2 regions of the Saccharibacillus brassicae genome follow, and region 1 is predicted to be linked to the other one. Evidence: riboswitches for the same ligand, from Rfam matches in the RefSeq annotation. Region 1 holds a riboswitch; the other holds the start of a gene.

Region 1 (7,308 bases):
ATCAGCTCGGTCCGATGGTTGAAGCGCGGCTCCTGCAGCAGGTTCATCAGCGTGCCGGCACAGCCGGCTTTGGGATCGGGCGTTCCGTACACGACGAGCGGCACGCGGCCCTGTACGATGGCTCCGGCGCACATCGGGCACGGTTCCAACGTGACGTACAGGGTGCAGTCCAGCAGCCGCCAGGCGCCGATCCTCTCGCTGGCTTCGCGGATCGCGATCATCTCCGCGTGAGCGGTCGCGTCATGCGTCGTCTCGCGCAGATTGTAGCCGCGTCCGACGATCTCGCCGCCGCGCACGATAATCGCGCCGATCGGAACTTCGCCGAGCGCTTCCGCTTTGCGCGCTTCTTCGAGCGCCAGGCGCATCCAGTGTTCATGATCTTCCAGCGGGGCAGCTTCCAAAATGGTAAAACTCCTTTCGTTCAGGGCCGTTATCAGGCAGCAATATTCATCGAACATATATTCCGTTGTTAACATACTGTGCACAGAATTGTGGATAAGTAGCGACTAGTCCACAGGGTTATGCACATATTTTACATTATGATTAGGCATTTGTGAATCGCCTGTGGATAAATAAAAGCCCCTTTCCGAAGAAAGAGGCTGGAAAAGATTACGGTTAAGGTGAAGTGGCATTGCTTGTGCTGATTTTGTTCTCCGAGTCCTGATAATTCCGGATAATCGACACTTCGACCCGCCGGTTCTGGGCGCGTCCCGAAGCTGTCGCGTTCGAAGCGACCGGGTGATATTCGCCTGCCGCGGTCGAGGTGAAGCGTACCGGATCGAGGTTCGGATTTTTGAGCAGAACCTGCATGAAGTTGTTGGCCCGGCCCGAACTGAGATCCCAATTCGATTTGAACGCGTTATTCGAGATCGGAACGTTGTCGGTGTGGCCGATGACCTGAATGTTGTAGCCCGGGAAGTTCTTCAGAATGTTCGCGATCGCCGCAGCGAGCGTGCGGGAGTTCGGCTTCACGGTCGCTTCGCCGGAAGCGAACAGCGCTTTGTCGCTGATCGTGATCTGCAGCTGCGATTGATTGAGCTTCGTGTCGAGCTGGTTGCTGAGCCCGTTGCTGTTGATGTAGCTGTCGAGCTGCTTTTTGAGCTTGGTCAAATCTTCTTGTTCTTTTTTCTTGAGCTTGGCCAGCGTGTCGTCGGCCGTGTCTTTCTTGGTAACGGCCGCTTTCTCCGCCGCCATCTGCTCGACCGTTTTCGATCCGTCCTGCGTTTTGCTGTCTTCGGTGGTGGAGGTGTGCTCCATGATGCCTTTGCCGCCGTTGAACACGGAATCGAACGCTTCGGCCATCGCTTCGAACTTGCTGACGTTGGCCGAACTCATGGCGTACAGCACGATAAAGAGGGCGAGCAGCAGGGTCATAAGGTCCGAATAGGGAAGAAGCCAACTCTCGTCGGCATGTTCTTCATGGTGTTCCGGTCTAGCTTTCTTGGCCACCCGAAGCGCCTCCCTTTTCTTCTAATTTTTTGCGTTCCGTAGGTGTCAGGAAGACGGCGAGCTTTTGGTTGATGGCAATCGTCGAGACGCCGGATTGGATAGACAGCAGACCTTCGACCATCATCATGCGTACTTCGACTTCTTTTTTGGAGATCCGTTTGAGCTTGTTGCAGATCGGGTGGGAAATGACGTACCCGACGAAGATACCGAGCAGGGTCGCGATAAAGGCTGCGGCGATAGCGTGCGCCAGCTTGTTCATGTCTTCCAACTCGCCGAGCGCGGCGATCAGGCCGACCACGGCGCCGAGAACGCCCAGCGTTGGAGCGTACATGCCGGCCTGGGAAAAGATTTGCGCGCCGACGCGGTGACGTTCTTCCATCGCGTGAATGTCTTCCATCAGCACGTCGCTGACAAATTCCTGATCGTTGCCGTCGATAATCATCCGCATGCCGTTGCGCAGGAAATCGTCGTCGATTTCATCCACTTTGGATTCGAGGGCCAGCAGGCCTTCGCGGCGGGTGATCGAGGCCCATTCCATGAACATGCCGACCAATTCGCTTTTGTCGATCATTTTCGGTTTGAACAGGAAAATTTTGACGAGCTTCGGGAAGTTCTTGAGATCGCTCATTGGGAAGCCGACGAATATGGTTGAAACGGTGCCCCCGATAATGATAAGATAGGCCGCCGGTACCATGAGGGAACCGAGCGGGGCGCCTTTGAGGATCATGCCGACGAAAATGGAGACTAGAGCTAGGACCAGACCGATAAGAGACGATAATTCCATGTAAGCACCTCATCCATGAGAATATAAAACATTCATAAGCACGGCCATCCCTGGCCTGTGTGTACGGCAAGAAACGAAACTGACATACGTATGCGACCTTCGGGTGCCTTGAACGGTTCGATGTGCGGTTCCAGCCGGCAGCGGAATTTAACGCGATCAAGGTTCCCGGATGTGTTCGAAGTCTGGCCTTTCATGATCCGTCCGTTTGCCCGAGTTGGAAGGCTGTAACAGTCAAAATCGACGAAGCTGGTATCATGAAGTGGTTTTTGACTAAAAACACCCTACGGCTCGATATGTTTTTTATCGACAGGGGGAGCTTTTTTTTTAAGAGATAAATTGCGCTATAATGAAAATAAGATAGTCGGTTCACAATAATGTACGAAAAAAGGAGCGGAAACCATGGGAGTTAAACACGGAAGAGATTACGCGGATATTTTGCAGGATTTGACGAAAGCGGTCTCATTGATTCCGGACAGCTATCTGTTTTTCGAGATGGAGGCGGAAGACTGGGAACGGATGGAGACGCCGGACCGGCTGGAAGTGCATGAAGCGCTGGCCGAAGACCTGTTCTACGCGCTCGGCACTACGCCGTCGATCGAAGTGGGCAGCGCCGTGGTGATCCACGACACGGATCTGCATCGCATCAATATTCTGATCGGCGACAAACAAATGACGTTCGTGGCGTTGGTCTGAGCCGCTTCGCAAGAAGCGGGAGCAAGCCTATGAAGCCTATAATGAAAGAACCCGTAAAACAACCGGTGCCCGAACAGGCCAGGCACGCCGAAAAAGCCGCCCCGAAGATCGTCGGGGTCGGCAGTCCGAACATGGATATCGTCATGGAAAGCGTTCGTGCGCCGAAGCGGACGTACGCCGGCTCTACGAGTCCGACGGCATCTGGTAGACCATGCAGTAGAACGGCTTGAGGCCCGAAGGCGTCATCCGTTCGTAGAGATCGGTAATGGCGAAGCCGGCTTTGCGGTAGGCTTTGATGGCGCGCTGGTTCCACGTCAGCACTTCCAGGTCGATCTCCTGGCCGGGAACGCGCCGCAGCGCTTCTTCGGCGACGGCGCGCACGTAAGCCGCCCCTAAGCCGTGTCCGCACAGATCCGGACGCATGCCGATCCCGAGGCGGGTCGTGCCGCCGAGCGGGAAGAGCTGGGCGAACCCGCAGAAAAGTTCGCCCTCGTACACCGACACATACTGCTGTTCGCGCAGCTCGGGATCGCCGAATTCGATCCCGAGCTGTTTGACCTGCTCCCAGGGCATCCACCCGTAGATGTCGTACGGCGGCTCGTACCGCCAACCGCAAATGATTTCCGCTTCCCGCTCCGTCAACGGACGAATATCGAACCTCTTCGCGTTCATGTTTCTCACTCCTGTTCAAAAAGGGATCACGAAATGTAAAAAAGGCGTTTAGGCGTCCGGGCGGCGGGTAATATTTCGTAACGACGAAAAAGATCGGCGCGTTTGAAACCTTTTCCAGCGCAGCACCGTTTAAAGGGCAAGAGAAACGGCGGCCGACGCCAAGCAGACATGAAAAAACCGCATCGGATGATTGCAGTCATCCAATACGGCCGTTATATTCATTACGCTCATTCATGAATTCGCATAAAAGCAGTCGAAGAAAAGGTTATTCGGCAACAAAAGAGTTATACGTGTACGTGCTCATTACGCGAGACGCACCGACATAACGTTCGGCATAATAACTAGAGCTCAGGTTGTCGTAACGAACTCCGTTCGAAGACGACGAATGGGCGAATTTGCCGTTGCCTACATAAATGCCCACATGCGAAATGCCTCTGCCCGTCGTGTTGAAGAAGACGAGGTCTCCGGCGCGCAGGTCGCTGCGGTCGATCTTGGCTCCGGCGCTGTATTGCGACGAAGATTGACGCGGCAGATCCACGCCGAGTTTGTCGAAGACGTAGCTCGTGAAGCCCGAGCAGTCGAATCCGTTAAGGCTTGTGCCCGCAGTGCGGTATGGCGTTCCAAGTGCTGAATCGATTACGTTGTCCAATTGGGAATCTGCATGTGCGTTTCCTGCGCCCGCTACGCTAAAAGCGATGGCGAGTCCCATTACTGCGGCTGTCAGCTTCTTCTTCAAAGACATTGTACCCCTTCCGTTTTGCCTGCGAGGTTAGCTTAAGGATTCGGTTGAGAAGGTCCCCCTATGACTCCTTCGTTGCGAAGTCAATTCACCCATAACTGGTTCCCCCGCTCCCCGGTGCCGGAATTCGGCTTAGATCTTGGTTTGCACCGAAAAGCTTCGTGTGTCGGATCGTCGTTGTGTCGATATTTGAAGCAGCTTCTATGGCTTGAAGCAAAGTTTACAAAGTTGTTACTACTCACAAAACACATTGTAGCAAAGGACTTAGCCGTTGGCAAACCTTTATTTAACATTATTTTGGCGCGCGTTTGACGCGGACCTTCCACCAAAAGCCTCAATCCCGCACGGCTGCGCGGTTTTGCTGAAGTTAAAAAAGGTGACATTTGTTTGAATTCGAGTTGTTTCGCTATGGAAAAAACCTCTGAAAAGCGCTTAACCCTACGGTTTATCGAGCCGGTATCCGGGTTTTTTTGTTTTGCTTTCGTCTTTTTATCGGATAGAATAGAAGAAGATGAAGAGTTTTAAGAAAAAAGCATGAGTTTTTGCAAGAATTTGGATGAATTTATTCGCCGAAAGGGGCTCGGATTCCCGTTATGGACCAAAATCAGACAGGTAAAAAACAGCTTGGGCTCAATATCATCAGCAGCAGCCAAAAAAGCAGCAAGCATAAGGGCTTCGGCACGGGCGCCATCAACTTGAACAACGTATCCCCGATCATTATAGACGAAGGCGAAGCGAAGATCGACGTGGGCGCCATGCATGCCAAGAGCAAAGTGGAGCGCGGCATCAAGTTCACGGCCGAACGCGCCGATGCGGAAGGCGGACGCCGGGTATGGCTCGTCTGGGTCGCGGTGGACAAGACGGAAGAAGGCGGCAGCTACGCGGGAGCGACGGCCTGCGAGATGTGGATCAACAGCGAGACGAAGAGAGGCTTCAAGATTCTCGCCGACCACGTGAACAAGCTCGATTACGCGATCAAGCGGAAGATCATCCTGAACGAGATGGACAACGAAGCGAGAGCGGCGCTCAAGACGCTGCTGACGGCGCACAACGAAGAATGGTGGAACCGTTCGCCGGAAGAGCTTAAGCAGGCGTTGGACGTCTAAGAGTCGCGATCCTGCGGCAGCAGCAAAAAAGCGTCGGTCCCGGGTTTGGGATCGGCGCTTTTTGCTTTTTCATTCTTACGGGCTTCCTCTCCGCTGCACGGTTACAGGAAAAACGGCTTGGGCGGATGGGCCTTGTCGTTCACCGAGACGTACGGATGGTCCTTGACGAAAAACCGCCACGGCTTGGCCGCGTATTCTTCCGCGTAATCGATATTGATGCGCGGTCCGCACAGCAGCTCCAGCGAAGAAGGGTCGTCGCCGGCTTCAAGGTAGAGCGGACTCGTCGGCACCGTCAGGCGGCAGCCGTTGAACGATTTGTCGACGTCGAGCGCCCGGCACAGCTTGCCCGGGCCGCCGGACAGGTCGGACGCTTTTTTGGATTTGATTTTGCGGAAAAAGCGCATGCGGCGTTCGTCTTCTTCGGTCAGCGGCTCCACGGCACGGATCAGCACGGCCTGCGGATCGTCTTGTGAGCCCGTGACGACGTTCAGGCAGTGGTACATGCCGTAGATCAGGTAGACGTAGGCCGTGCCGCCGGCGCCGAACATGATCTCCGTGCGCGGAGTGCGCCGGCCGCCGTAGGCATGGCTGCCTTTGTCTTCGATCCCTCCGTAGCTCTCCGTCTCGATGATCCGGCTGCGGATCTCCCCGAACTCGGTGCGGCGCACCAGCGTCTGGCCCAGCAGCCGCGGAGACGCCTCCAGCGCGGTCGAAGCGAACAGGGACGGAGGCAGCGGGCGGAAAGCGCCCTGCGCCGGGCGCGGCGTGAGTGGCTGCATCGGAATTCCTCCTTTTGGCGGATGATCGGTTGGCTGCACCCGCGTTCTTCCCTATTTTAATAAACGTTCGGGGAAGGAGTAAATCCGCGTCGAAGCGCAGCGTTCGCGTGCCGGCGCCGGAAGTCGGTTTTTTTTGCCCGAAGCCGGTTTGCAGTCGTCGAAAGCACTAGGTCCCCATACCGGAATATGCTATAGTACTATAGAAGAAATCTTCGTTAAACGGATTGGAGCGGAAGCGCTATGCCAGGCATGAGCCGCGTCCTGATTACGATTGTCAGCAAGCAGGACGAAGAGACGGTGAAGCAGACGCTCGCCGGACAGCTTTTTCAAAAAGACAACGCCTTGTACGTCCGCTACGAAGAACCCGGCGCGAACGGCAGTCCGGGCGGCGTGCGAACGCTGGTCAAGGTCACGCAGGAAGAATTGAAAGTCATCCGCCACGGCGAGGTCGAATCGGAGCAGTCTTTCCGCCTGGGAAGCAGCCTGCCCGGTTTTTACCGTTCGCCTTACGCGCGTTTTGCGCTCGTTACCCATACCCGGGACCTGCGCGTGCGCATGCAAGGCGCTGCGGGAGAGATCCATTGGGCGTACGAGATGGAAGTGCACGACGCCATCTCGGGCCATTTTGCCGTTAGCTTAACCATACAGGAGGAAGTCAACCGATATGACGATTAACCCGCTACAACAGCTTGAAGATACCGTGAAACAGGCCATCGCCCAGGCGATCGCCAAAGCCGGCCTCGTGGCCGAAGCCGACATTCCGGACATTGCGCTGGAAGTACCCAAAGACAAGACCCACGGCGACCTGTCTACCAACGCGGCCATGCAGCTGACCCGCCTTGCCAAGAAGAACCCGCGCCTGATCGCCGAAGCGATTCTGGAGAACCTGGACCGCGAAGCGGCCGGGATCGAACGGACCGAGATCGCCGGACCGGGCTTTATCAACTTTACGCTGAACAAAAGCTATCTGTACCCGGTCGTCGGCACGATTGCGTCGCAGGGCGCCGATTACGGACGGATCGAGGACGGCAAAGGCAAACGCGTCCAGCTCGAATTCGTCAGCGCCAACCCGACCGGCAGCCTGCA
Region 2 (7,308 bases), 960 kb from region 1:
CCGCAAGCAGCACCTCTTGCGCGCCCGAAGCCGCAAACGTCCGGCACAGCGAAAAGTCCTGACAAGGCTTGTCCGTCTTGGCGTGCGACGTGCCGCGCACGGAAGCGTTCGCGTACTTCCACATCAGATCAGCGCCCATCCTTCCGGCGTAGCCGGATTTTCCAGCCGGATCTGGTCGCCCGGCGCCGAATGCGACACCGAATTCAGCGAATTCGACAGCCAGGAGAACAGGTCCGCGAAGCGCAGTCCTTTGAGCTTGAGCGGCGCCCTTGTTGCGATCTGGTTCAGCACGTTCATGTCGGCGTTCTCCACGCCGACCGCGAAGAACATGAACGACTTGGCGGCTTCGCCTGCGCGCACGAGCGAAGCGGCACGCTGCCAGTCGTCGGTCGGGGCTCCGTCCGTAATAAGGAAAATCCACGGCCGGTAATAGGAGACGCCGTTTTGCTTATACACGTTTTTGCGGTCTTCAAGCATCGCGACCGCTTTCTCGATTGCCGCGCCCATCGGCGTATTGCCGCTGGCCGTCAGCATCGGCGGGTAGAAGTCGTCCGGCGTGCCGAAATCGGACGTCGCCTGCACCGGGCCGAAGCTGACCACGGCCAGCTCCACCCGCTTGACCGACATGCTGTCGGTCATCAATTCTTCCTTGAACGAAGACAGTCCGCGGTTCAGCTCTTCGATCGGCTGTCCGCTCATCGAATACGAAGTATCCAACAGCAAAATGCAGGGACATCTAGGCTCCGGGTTTTCCGCGAATTCCGCGGCAAACGGTATCTGGTCGAATTCAAACATCTCAAGCAGCCCCTTCATCTGTAATCGCGGCGAAGATCCGCCGCTCCTTCTATTCTTGCAGCGCCTTGTTCTTGCAGCGCCCTAGTCCTGCAGCGCCGCCAGCAGCTCGCCGAGTTCCTGCGCGCCGAGCTCCCGCCGCTGCCCTGTCTCCAGGCCATCCAGCCGCACGTTCATGATCCGCTCGCGCCGCAGCTCCAGCACCCGAAAGCCGAGTTCTTTGCACATGCGGCGAATCTGCCGGTTCAATCCCTGCGTCAGCACGATGCCGAACGTCGATTCCCCGATCCGGTAAGTCCGGCAGGGCAGCGTCACCGTGTCCATGATCGGCACGCCGCCGGCCATCCGAAGCAAAAATTCGTCGGTCACCGGCTTGTCCACCGTCACGACGTATTCTTTTTCATGACCGTGTTCCGCGCGCATCATTCGATTCACGATGCCTCCGTCGTTGGTCAGCAGGATCAGGCCTTCGGAATCTTTGTCGAGCCGGCCTATCGGAAAGATCCGTACCGGGTAGTCCATATAATCGGCGATGTTCCCGGCCACGCCCGGAGCATGGGTGCATACGATGCCCCGCGGCTTGTTGAGAGCGAGGTACACCGGCTCCGCCTTGGGCGGAATAGGCAGCCCGTCGATCGTCACCGTATCGCCGGGAAGCACGTCGGCGCCGGCGGCGCACGCTTCCCCGTTGATCGCGATACGCCCGGCGGCGATCAACCGGTCCGTCTCCCGCCGCGAGCAGTAACCGCTCTCGCTCACGTATTTGTTGATGCGCATGCTCGTCCAACTTTCGTCTTCTCTATTGTAATAACCGGAAGCCGGCTGTTTGACTTCATTATAGATCCAAACAAAAACGTCTCCCGACCCGAAAGCGAAACCCAATGCCGTCGGAGGAGACGTTCGTCGATCAGGACGTCAAGGCTTCGGCAAGCGAAACCTGCGTCCTATGGATATACGCGTCGGAACGCTTCTTCGACCTGGGGCAGGATATCGTCCCAGCTTGCGTCCGGCAGTTTGCTGACCGTCACGAAGTCGCGCATGCCGAAAATGTTGTCCACGCCGTCGATTTCGACGAGCGCCGCAGCCAGCGGATGCTCGCTCGGCTCTCCCGCTTTGACCGACGTGCTTTTGGGACCTTCGAACAGAACGGAATCCGCTCCGACCCGAACCGAATTGGGATTAGGCGTTTGTTGAACATGAATTTGAACCGTGATAGTCCTCACCTCTTTCGTAAATTTGTCCGCCGGAAAGCGGACGAATTGGCTCTATTGTAACATATGGCCGCCCTGCGGCGCCGACTCTTTCGAAGCGGCCGGGCCTCAAGCGCGGTTTTGCAGTTCTTTCCACACTTTTTTGTTGCTGTATTCGCGCTTGGAACTGATATCCTCGCCGAACCAATCGGGTGGGGAGAACGCCTGCGCGTCTTCGAGCGACCCGAATTCGACTTCGGCCACCGTCAGGTCGAGCTGTTCGTACCGGTCCAGTTCGACCGTGAATCCGTTCCATTCCCCGGTCGTCCGGGTCTTCGTCAGCGGCACCGCTCCCGAAGCCCGGAACAGCTGGTCGTAGATGCTCTCGGTAATGGAGTATTCGATCTCTTCGCGGCTCATGCCGTTGCCCTGCTTGAACGTGTGCGTATATTCAACCTCGCCCGTATCGGCGTCGACCAGTCTGCGCACGCGCACCTCCTGCTGCTCGTCCAGCGCCAGGTAAGTCTGCTCGATCGTCTGCTGCGAGCGGCGCTGGAACGATCCGGCGGCGATCAGTTCTTCCGGCGTGCGATCCAACAAAAATTTGCGTTCGATTTCCGTTGCCATGCGGCTTCCTCCTCGTATGCCCGTATTTTCTTCTATAAGTATACCCCGAAAGATCGGGCCCCCGAAAGCCAAGAAGGCGATTTAACGGCAAACGCAAAAAAGCGCGTAGGCTACGCGCTTGAATAGAACAGTAAGCAGGCAAGCGTTCTCATAAAAAAACTTCACATGAACCGTCATGCGTTTTTGTAGCGTTCGTATTCGTTCAACCATTCGTCCAGCTTCTGCGACTGCACCAGCACCCGCTGATCGAGGAAACCGTATTCGTCGGCCAACTGATGGAGAATTCGACGCTGCCTTTCCATCTCATCTTGAATATCTTTGTTGTTCATCTCCAGGCCCTCCCGCTCGAGTCCTCTATACCATAAATCGGTAAAACAGCACCAATCCAAGAGATAAAATCCCAACATTTTAAATAATTTTTTTTGCGCACAGCTATTGCCGAATACGACGAAACTGCCGAAAAAGAAATATCAAACGCTGTTCGTTCGGGCTTTGCGAAACCTTCCGTACCGCCAATTGTAACAAATACGTGCGTTTTTCCCAGCAATAATTACAAATTTGTCACTTGTGTTTCGTTTTCAGCCTGTTATAATCATGCGATGTCGATAAGTTTTTTATGTTTTAAAGGAGCGTTTGACAAACCGATAGTCAGTAAGGTAGAGTATCAATAGTTACAAAATATTAATAAATGCCGAATTTCTTAACGCAAGAAAACGGGGGAACCATTTCGGGTGAATTATTCTTGTTTCAGAGGGAGTATAGGGAAATTCCTACCACCGAGCCCTTAGCTAACTCCGTAGGCATCAGGGGGAAAAATTTTTGAAGAAGCTTGTCATTTCCGTATTGGGAGCAGCCATTTTGTTTACGTCGGGGGCCACAAGTACATATGCCGCCAGCTCCGCACCACTTAACGCCGCAGTAAGTCAAGTCTCGGGCACGCCTTACAAATACGGCGGCACGACGACCTCAGGTTTCGATTGTTCCGGATTCACCCGATATATTTTCAAAAAGTTCGGCGTTTCGCTGGCCCGTACGGCTGCAAGCCAGGCTCAGCAGGGCACGACCGTATCCAAGTCCAATCTCCGCGTAGGGGATCTCGTCTTCTTCAACACGACGGGACGCGGAATTTCGCACGTCGGCTTCTACGTAGGCAACGGCAAGTTTGCCAATTCTTCGAGCAGCAAAGGCGTCAGCATCGCAAGCCTGTCCAATTCGTATTGGGGCAAACGCTACGTGACCGCCAAGCGCGTGACAAGCGACTGGTCTTACGGTCAAATGGTCCAGAGCTGATTTTCTCCGCACGTCTTCGTCTTCATCAACTCTCTCACATTCATCACACCCATATTCGCTTCAATCAACATCTTCCATTAACCCGTTCCTTCCGGCGCACGAGCCGGGGAACGGGTTTTATCGTCTCCGGGGACCGTTCCTTTTAATCAGATACTACATAGACGGACAGTCCGCCGGTTTGGTTGCATTTTCCGCGAACTTTTTTTGAACTTTTTTTCGATTTTGCCCTAACGGGCTTTTTTTGCTATAGTGAACCCATCTTTCCAAATGGGGTGACGAGGAGAATGTTCTGCCGCATCGTTCGAAGTAGCTAAGGATCGGGCCGGATCAAAACGCGTACCGGCTATCAAGGGGGCTCTCTGCCTTCTGATCGCATCCCTTGGTTTTACCACGATGATGCTGGACGGAACCTTCTCTTTTTGCTGCGTCCGCAGCGACTCATTCCCTTTTTGGAAGGCGGTTTTTGGTGTGTTAAAAAATAGCGTGTCCCTGTTCAAAAAACAAATCGTGCTGTACGTGCTGCTCGGCTTCGCCCTGCAGTTCGCTTCGGCTTACGGCATTCATACGTTTCAACGGCTGATCGACCGGATCTCGCTCTCCTCCGGCCTCGGCCAGTTAGGCAGCCTGCTGCTGCTCTACGGCGTGCTGCTCGGCGCGTGCGCCCTGCTGAACTACGCGGCGGAGTACCCGCAGACCCAGCTGCCGCGCGGCCTCACCGAGAAACTCAAGCTGCTGGCGCTCACCCGCCTCTCGAACATGGATTACCGCGCCTATCGCGATCTGGGCACGGGCGAGCTGATCCAGAGCATCGAGAACGGAGCGCAGGCCGGAGCGGGCATCGTGTACGGCTTTTACCTGCGCATCCTGCACGAACTGCTGCCGACGCTGCTGTTCAGCCTCCTGTTCATCGGCTTCTACAGCCCCGGCATCATGCTCGTCATCGCGGCCGGTTACGCGGTCGTGTTCTTGTTGACCCGCCTGCTGCTGCGCTTCCTGTATTCCATCAAGGCTTCGCTGCTGGCGAGCCAGGAGAACCTGTCCCGGTATTCGGTGCGCGGCTTCATGGAACTGGTCGTATTTCGCCTGAACCGCCGCTATCCGGACGAGATCCGCAAGCTGAACGGCATTACCGACGACATCGTGCGCAAAAACGTGCAGATCCGCATGGTCCACGAATCTTTTTTCGCCTTGTTCGAGCTTCTGATCATCGGCGTCAAAATCGTCGTGCTGGCGCTCGGCATCCGGCAGATCGCCGCCGGCGAGTCGACGATCGGAACGGTGCTGGCGCTGCTGCTGCTGATCGACAAAGTGTATTCGCCGATCGCCATTTTCAACGTGATCTACGTCAATTACCGGCTCGACCGATTGGCTTACGACCGCTTCGAACGGTCGCTTGATGCGCCGGAAGACCGCAATCTGAACCGCGGGCGGCAGGTGGAGACGCTGCGGGGAAGCATTCGATTCGAACACGTATCGTTTCGCTACGACGCGGACCGTCCCGCCCTGCTGCGCGGCGTCTCGTTCTCCCTGCCCGCCGGCTCGTCGACCGCGATCGTCGGGCTCAGCGGCAGCGGCAAATCGACTCTGGTCAAGCTGCTGCTCGGCCTGCTCAAAAAAGAATCGGGACGGCTGACGATCGACGGCTTCGACATCGACGAACTGTGCCTGGACAGCCTGTACGCGCGCACCTCGTATATTTCGCAGGATGCCCCGATCTTCGACGATACGCTGCGCGGCAATCTGGCGTTCGACGCACCGGCCGACGAAGCCGAGCTGCTGCGCGCGCTCGACGACGTCAGGCTCGGCGACAAGCTGCGCAGCCTGCCGGAAGGTCTCGACACGCCTGTCGGCGAGCGCGGCATGAAGCTGTCCGGCGGCGAGAAGCAGCGCCTCGCGTTCGCCCGCGTGCTGTTCCAGCGGCGGGACCTCGTCGTGTTCGACGAGCCGGTCTCGGCGCTCGACAACATCACGGAGCGCCGCATCATGGAGACGGTGCTGGACCGCTTCCGCGGCCGCACTTTGATCATCGTCGCCCATCGTCTGCACGCGATCCGCAGCGTCGACCGCATCTTGCTTATGCGCGGCGGCGAACTGGTCGATCAGGGCCGCTTCGAGGATCTGCTTGCGCGCAGCGCCTATTTCCGGGAGCTGTGGAGCAAGGACGGAGACGTCCAGGCGCACGGTTGAGCGGTCGGGAGACGGCTTTGTAAGGCGTAGGGTTTATGGATTACGGCTTATGCAAAAAAAAGCGGTTCCTGCTCGTTGGATACGAGCGGGGACCGCTTTTTGGTGCGGGGTTGGCGGGTTTTTGAGGTTACGCCGGTTAGTCGCCGACTTCGAACAAATCGCCGAATTCGATATTTCGTTTGGGGTTGTCCCGAATGATCCATCGTTTAAAAGACGTGAACGGAGAAGTTTTCTGCAACCCGTATCCGATCTTCCGTCTCAAGCTTCGCATCTCTTCTTCGTCTCCGTGCTTTTTGGCTTCCAGGTATCTGCGCAGCTGCTGCTGGAATTGATAAATCTCGGCATCGAGTTTTGACGTTAGATTCTCCGCTTCTTTCGTCTTCATCGGAGTCGTCCCGTTGTACACCGCATCGAGCAGTTCCGCAGTCTGCTTGGTTCTGTCGTCCATTCTGTTGGCCACGACCTCGACTTCGGACATCGGAAAAGAATCCAGCTTAAGCTTGATGCTGTCTTCCACCTCGTCGGTTTTGCACGTACAATCCAGAATGTCGCCGTATTTCGCCAATTTGATATTGTTGCAATGCGGGCAAGCCAGAAACAGATTGTTCCAATCGAACTTGAGATCCGCGTCTCCGCGATGCGGAATCCGGTGCTCGATATTGATCGACGCCAGTTCGTCCTGCTCGCAGAGATAACATTTGTTTTTGAAATCGTCCACCAATCGATCCAGTACGTCCTGTTGATTATAGCTCCCGGAAACTTTTCGTTTTTCGGAAGCAAGCGAAGCCGGAGCCGGCTGTGATTTTTCGAAAAAGATCAAAGCTGCTCACTCTCCCGCTCCAGTTCCAACCGATCGAACTTGATTTTGACTTCCGGAGCCATATTGTAAGGGATGCTGTCCAGATACATTCGAAGCTGATCCAACGCGACTTCCTCCTGAACGTTCAGATTGCTTTTTTCCGACAAGGCGATATACTCGTTCATTTTCTCTTTGATTTCCTCGGAATACTGTTCCGCCCCGAAATATTTTTCCACGATGCTCTCATACGAATACGCGGAAAAGTCCTGCATCACCGTCCGGTTCTCCAGATCGCAAATGACAGTATCGCCGATTGAATTCAGAACGAACGGCGAGTGCGTCGTCACGATAAATTGAAGCTTGGGGAAAAGCGTCGTCAAAAACGGCAGTATCTTTTTTTGCAGGCTGACGTGCAGATGGGTC

The links. Region 1 has a riboswitch for cyclic di-AMP ahead of FFV09_RS11085 (C40 family peptidase). Riboswitches for the same ligand answer to the same signal wherever they lie in the genome.
Region 2: another riboswitch for cyclic di-AMP. It lies ahead of FFV09_RS14975 (C40 family peptidase); the one in region 1 lies ahead of FFV09_RS11085 (C40 family peptidase).

What each region holds. Positions count from the first base shown of each region.
Region 1 covers NZ_CP041217.1:2,649,594-2,656,901, forward strand. Annotated here, with positions in the region: partial or broken gene tadA (tRNA adenosine(34) deaminase TadA) at 1-386, opposite strand, end outside; gene FFV09_RS11065 (flagellar motor protein MotB) at 616-1,449, opposite strand; gene motA (flagellar motor stator protein MotA) at 1,433-2,233, opposite strand; gene FFV09_RS11075 (hypothetical protein) at 2,633-2,926, shown strand; gene FFV09_RS11080 (GNAT family N-acetyltransferase) at 3,110-3,598, opposite strand; gene FFV09_RS11085 (C40 family peptidase) at 3,864-4,334, opposite strand; cyclic di-AMP (ydaO/yuaA leader) riboswitch at 4,342-4,480, opposite strand; gene FFV09_RS11090 (YwhD family protein) at 4,931-5,443, shown strand; gene FFV09_RS11095 (DNA-3-methyladenine glycosylase) at 5,545-6,222, opposite strand; gene FFV09_RS11100 (YwiB family protein) at 6,463-6,897, shown strand; gene argS (arginine--tRNA ligase) at 6,887-7,308, shown strand, end outside.
Region 2 covers NZ_CP041217.1:3,608,199-3,615,506, reverse strand. Annotated here, with positions in the region: gene FFV09_RS15005 (PP2C family serine/threonine-protein phosphatase) at 1-124, opposite strand, end outside; gene FFV09_RS15000 (vWA domain-containing protein) at 124-795, opposite strand; gene FFV09_RS14995 (pseudouridine synthase) at 877-1,569, opposite strand; gene FFV09_RS14990 (NifU N-terminal domain-containing protein) at 1,737-2,015, opposite strand; gene FFV09_RS14985 (CYTH domain-containing protein) at 2,112-2,609, opposite strand; gene FFV09_RS14980 (aspartyl-phosphate phosphatase Spo0E family protein) at 2,783-2,938, opposite strand; cyclic di-AMP (ydaO/yuaA leader) riboswitch at 3,289-3,427, shown strand; gene FFV09_RS14975 (C40 family peptidase) at 3,429-3,899, shown strand; gene FFV09_RS14970 (ABC transporter ATP-binding protein) at 4,368-6,086, shown strand; gene FFV09_RS14965 (HNH endonuclease) at 6,223-6,804, opposite strand; gene FFV09_RS14960 (AAA family ATPase) at 6,903-7,308, opposite strand, start outside.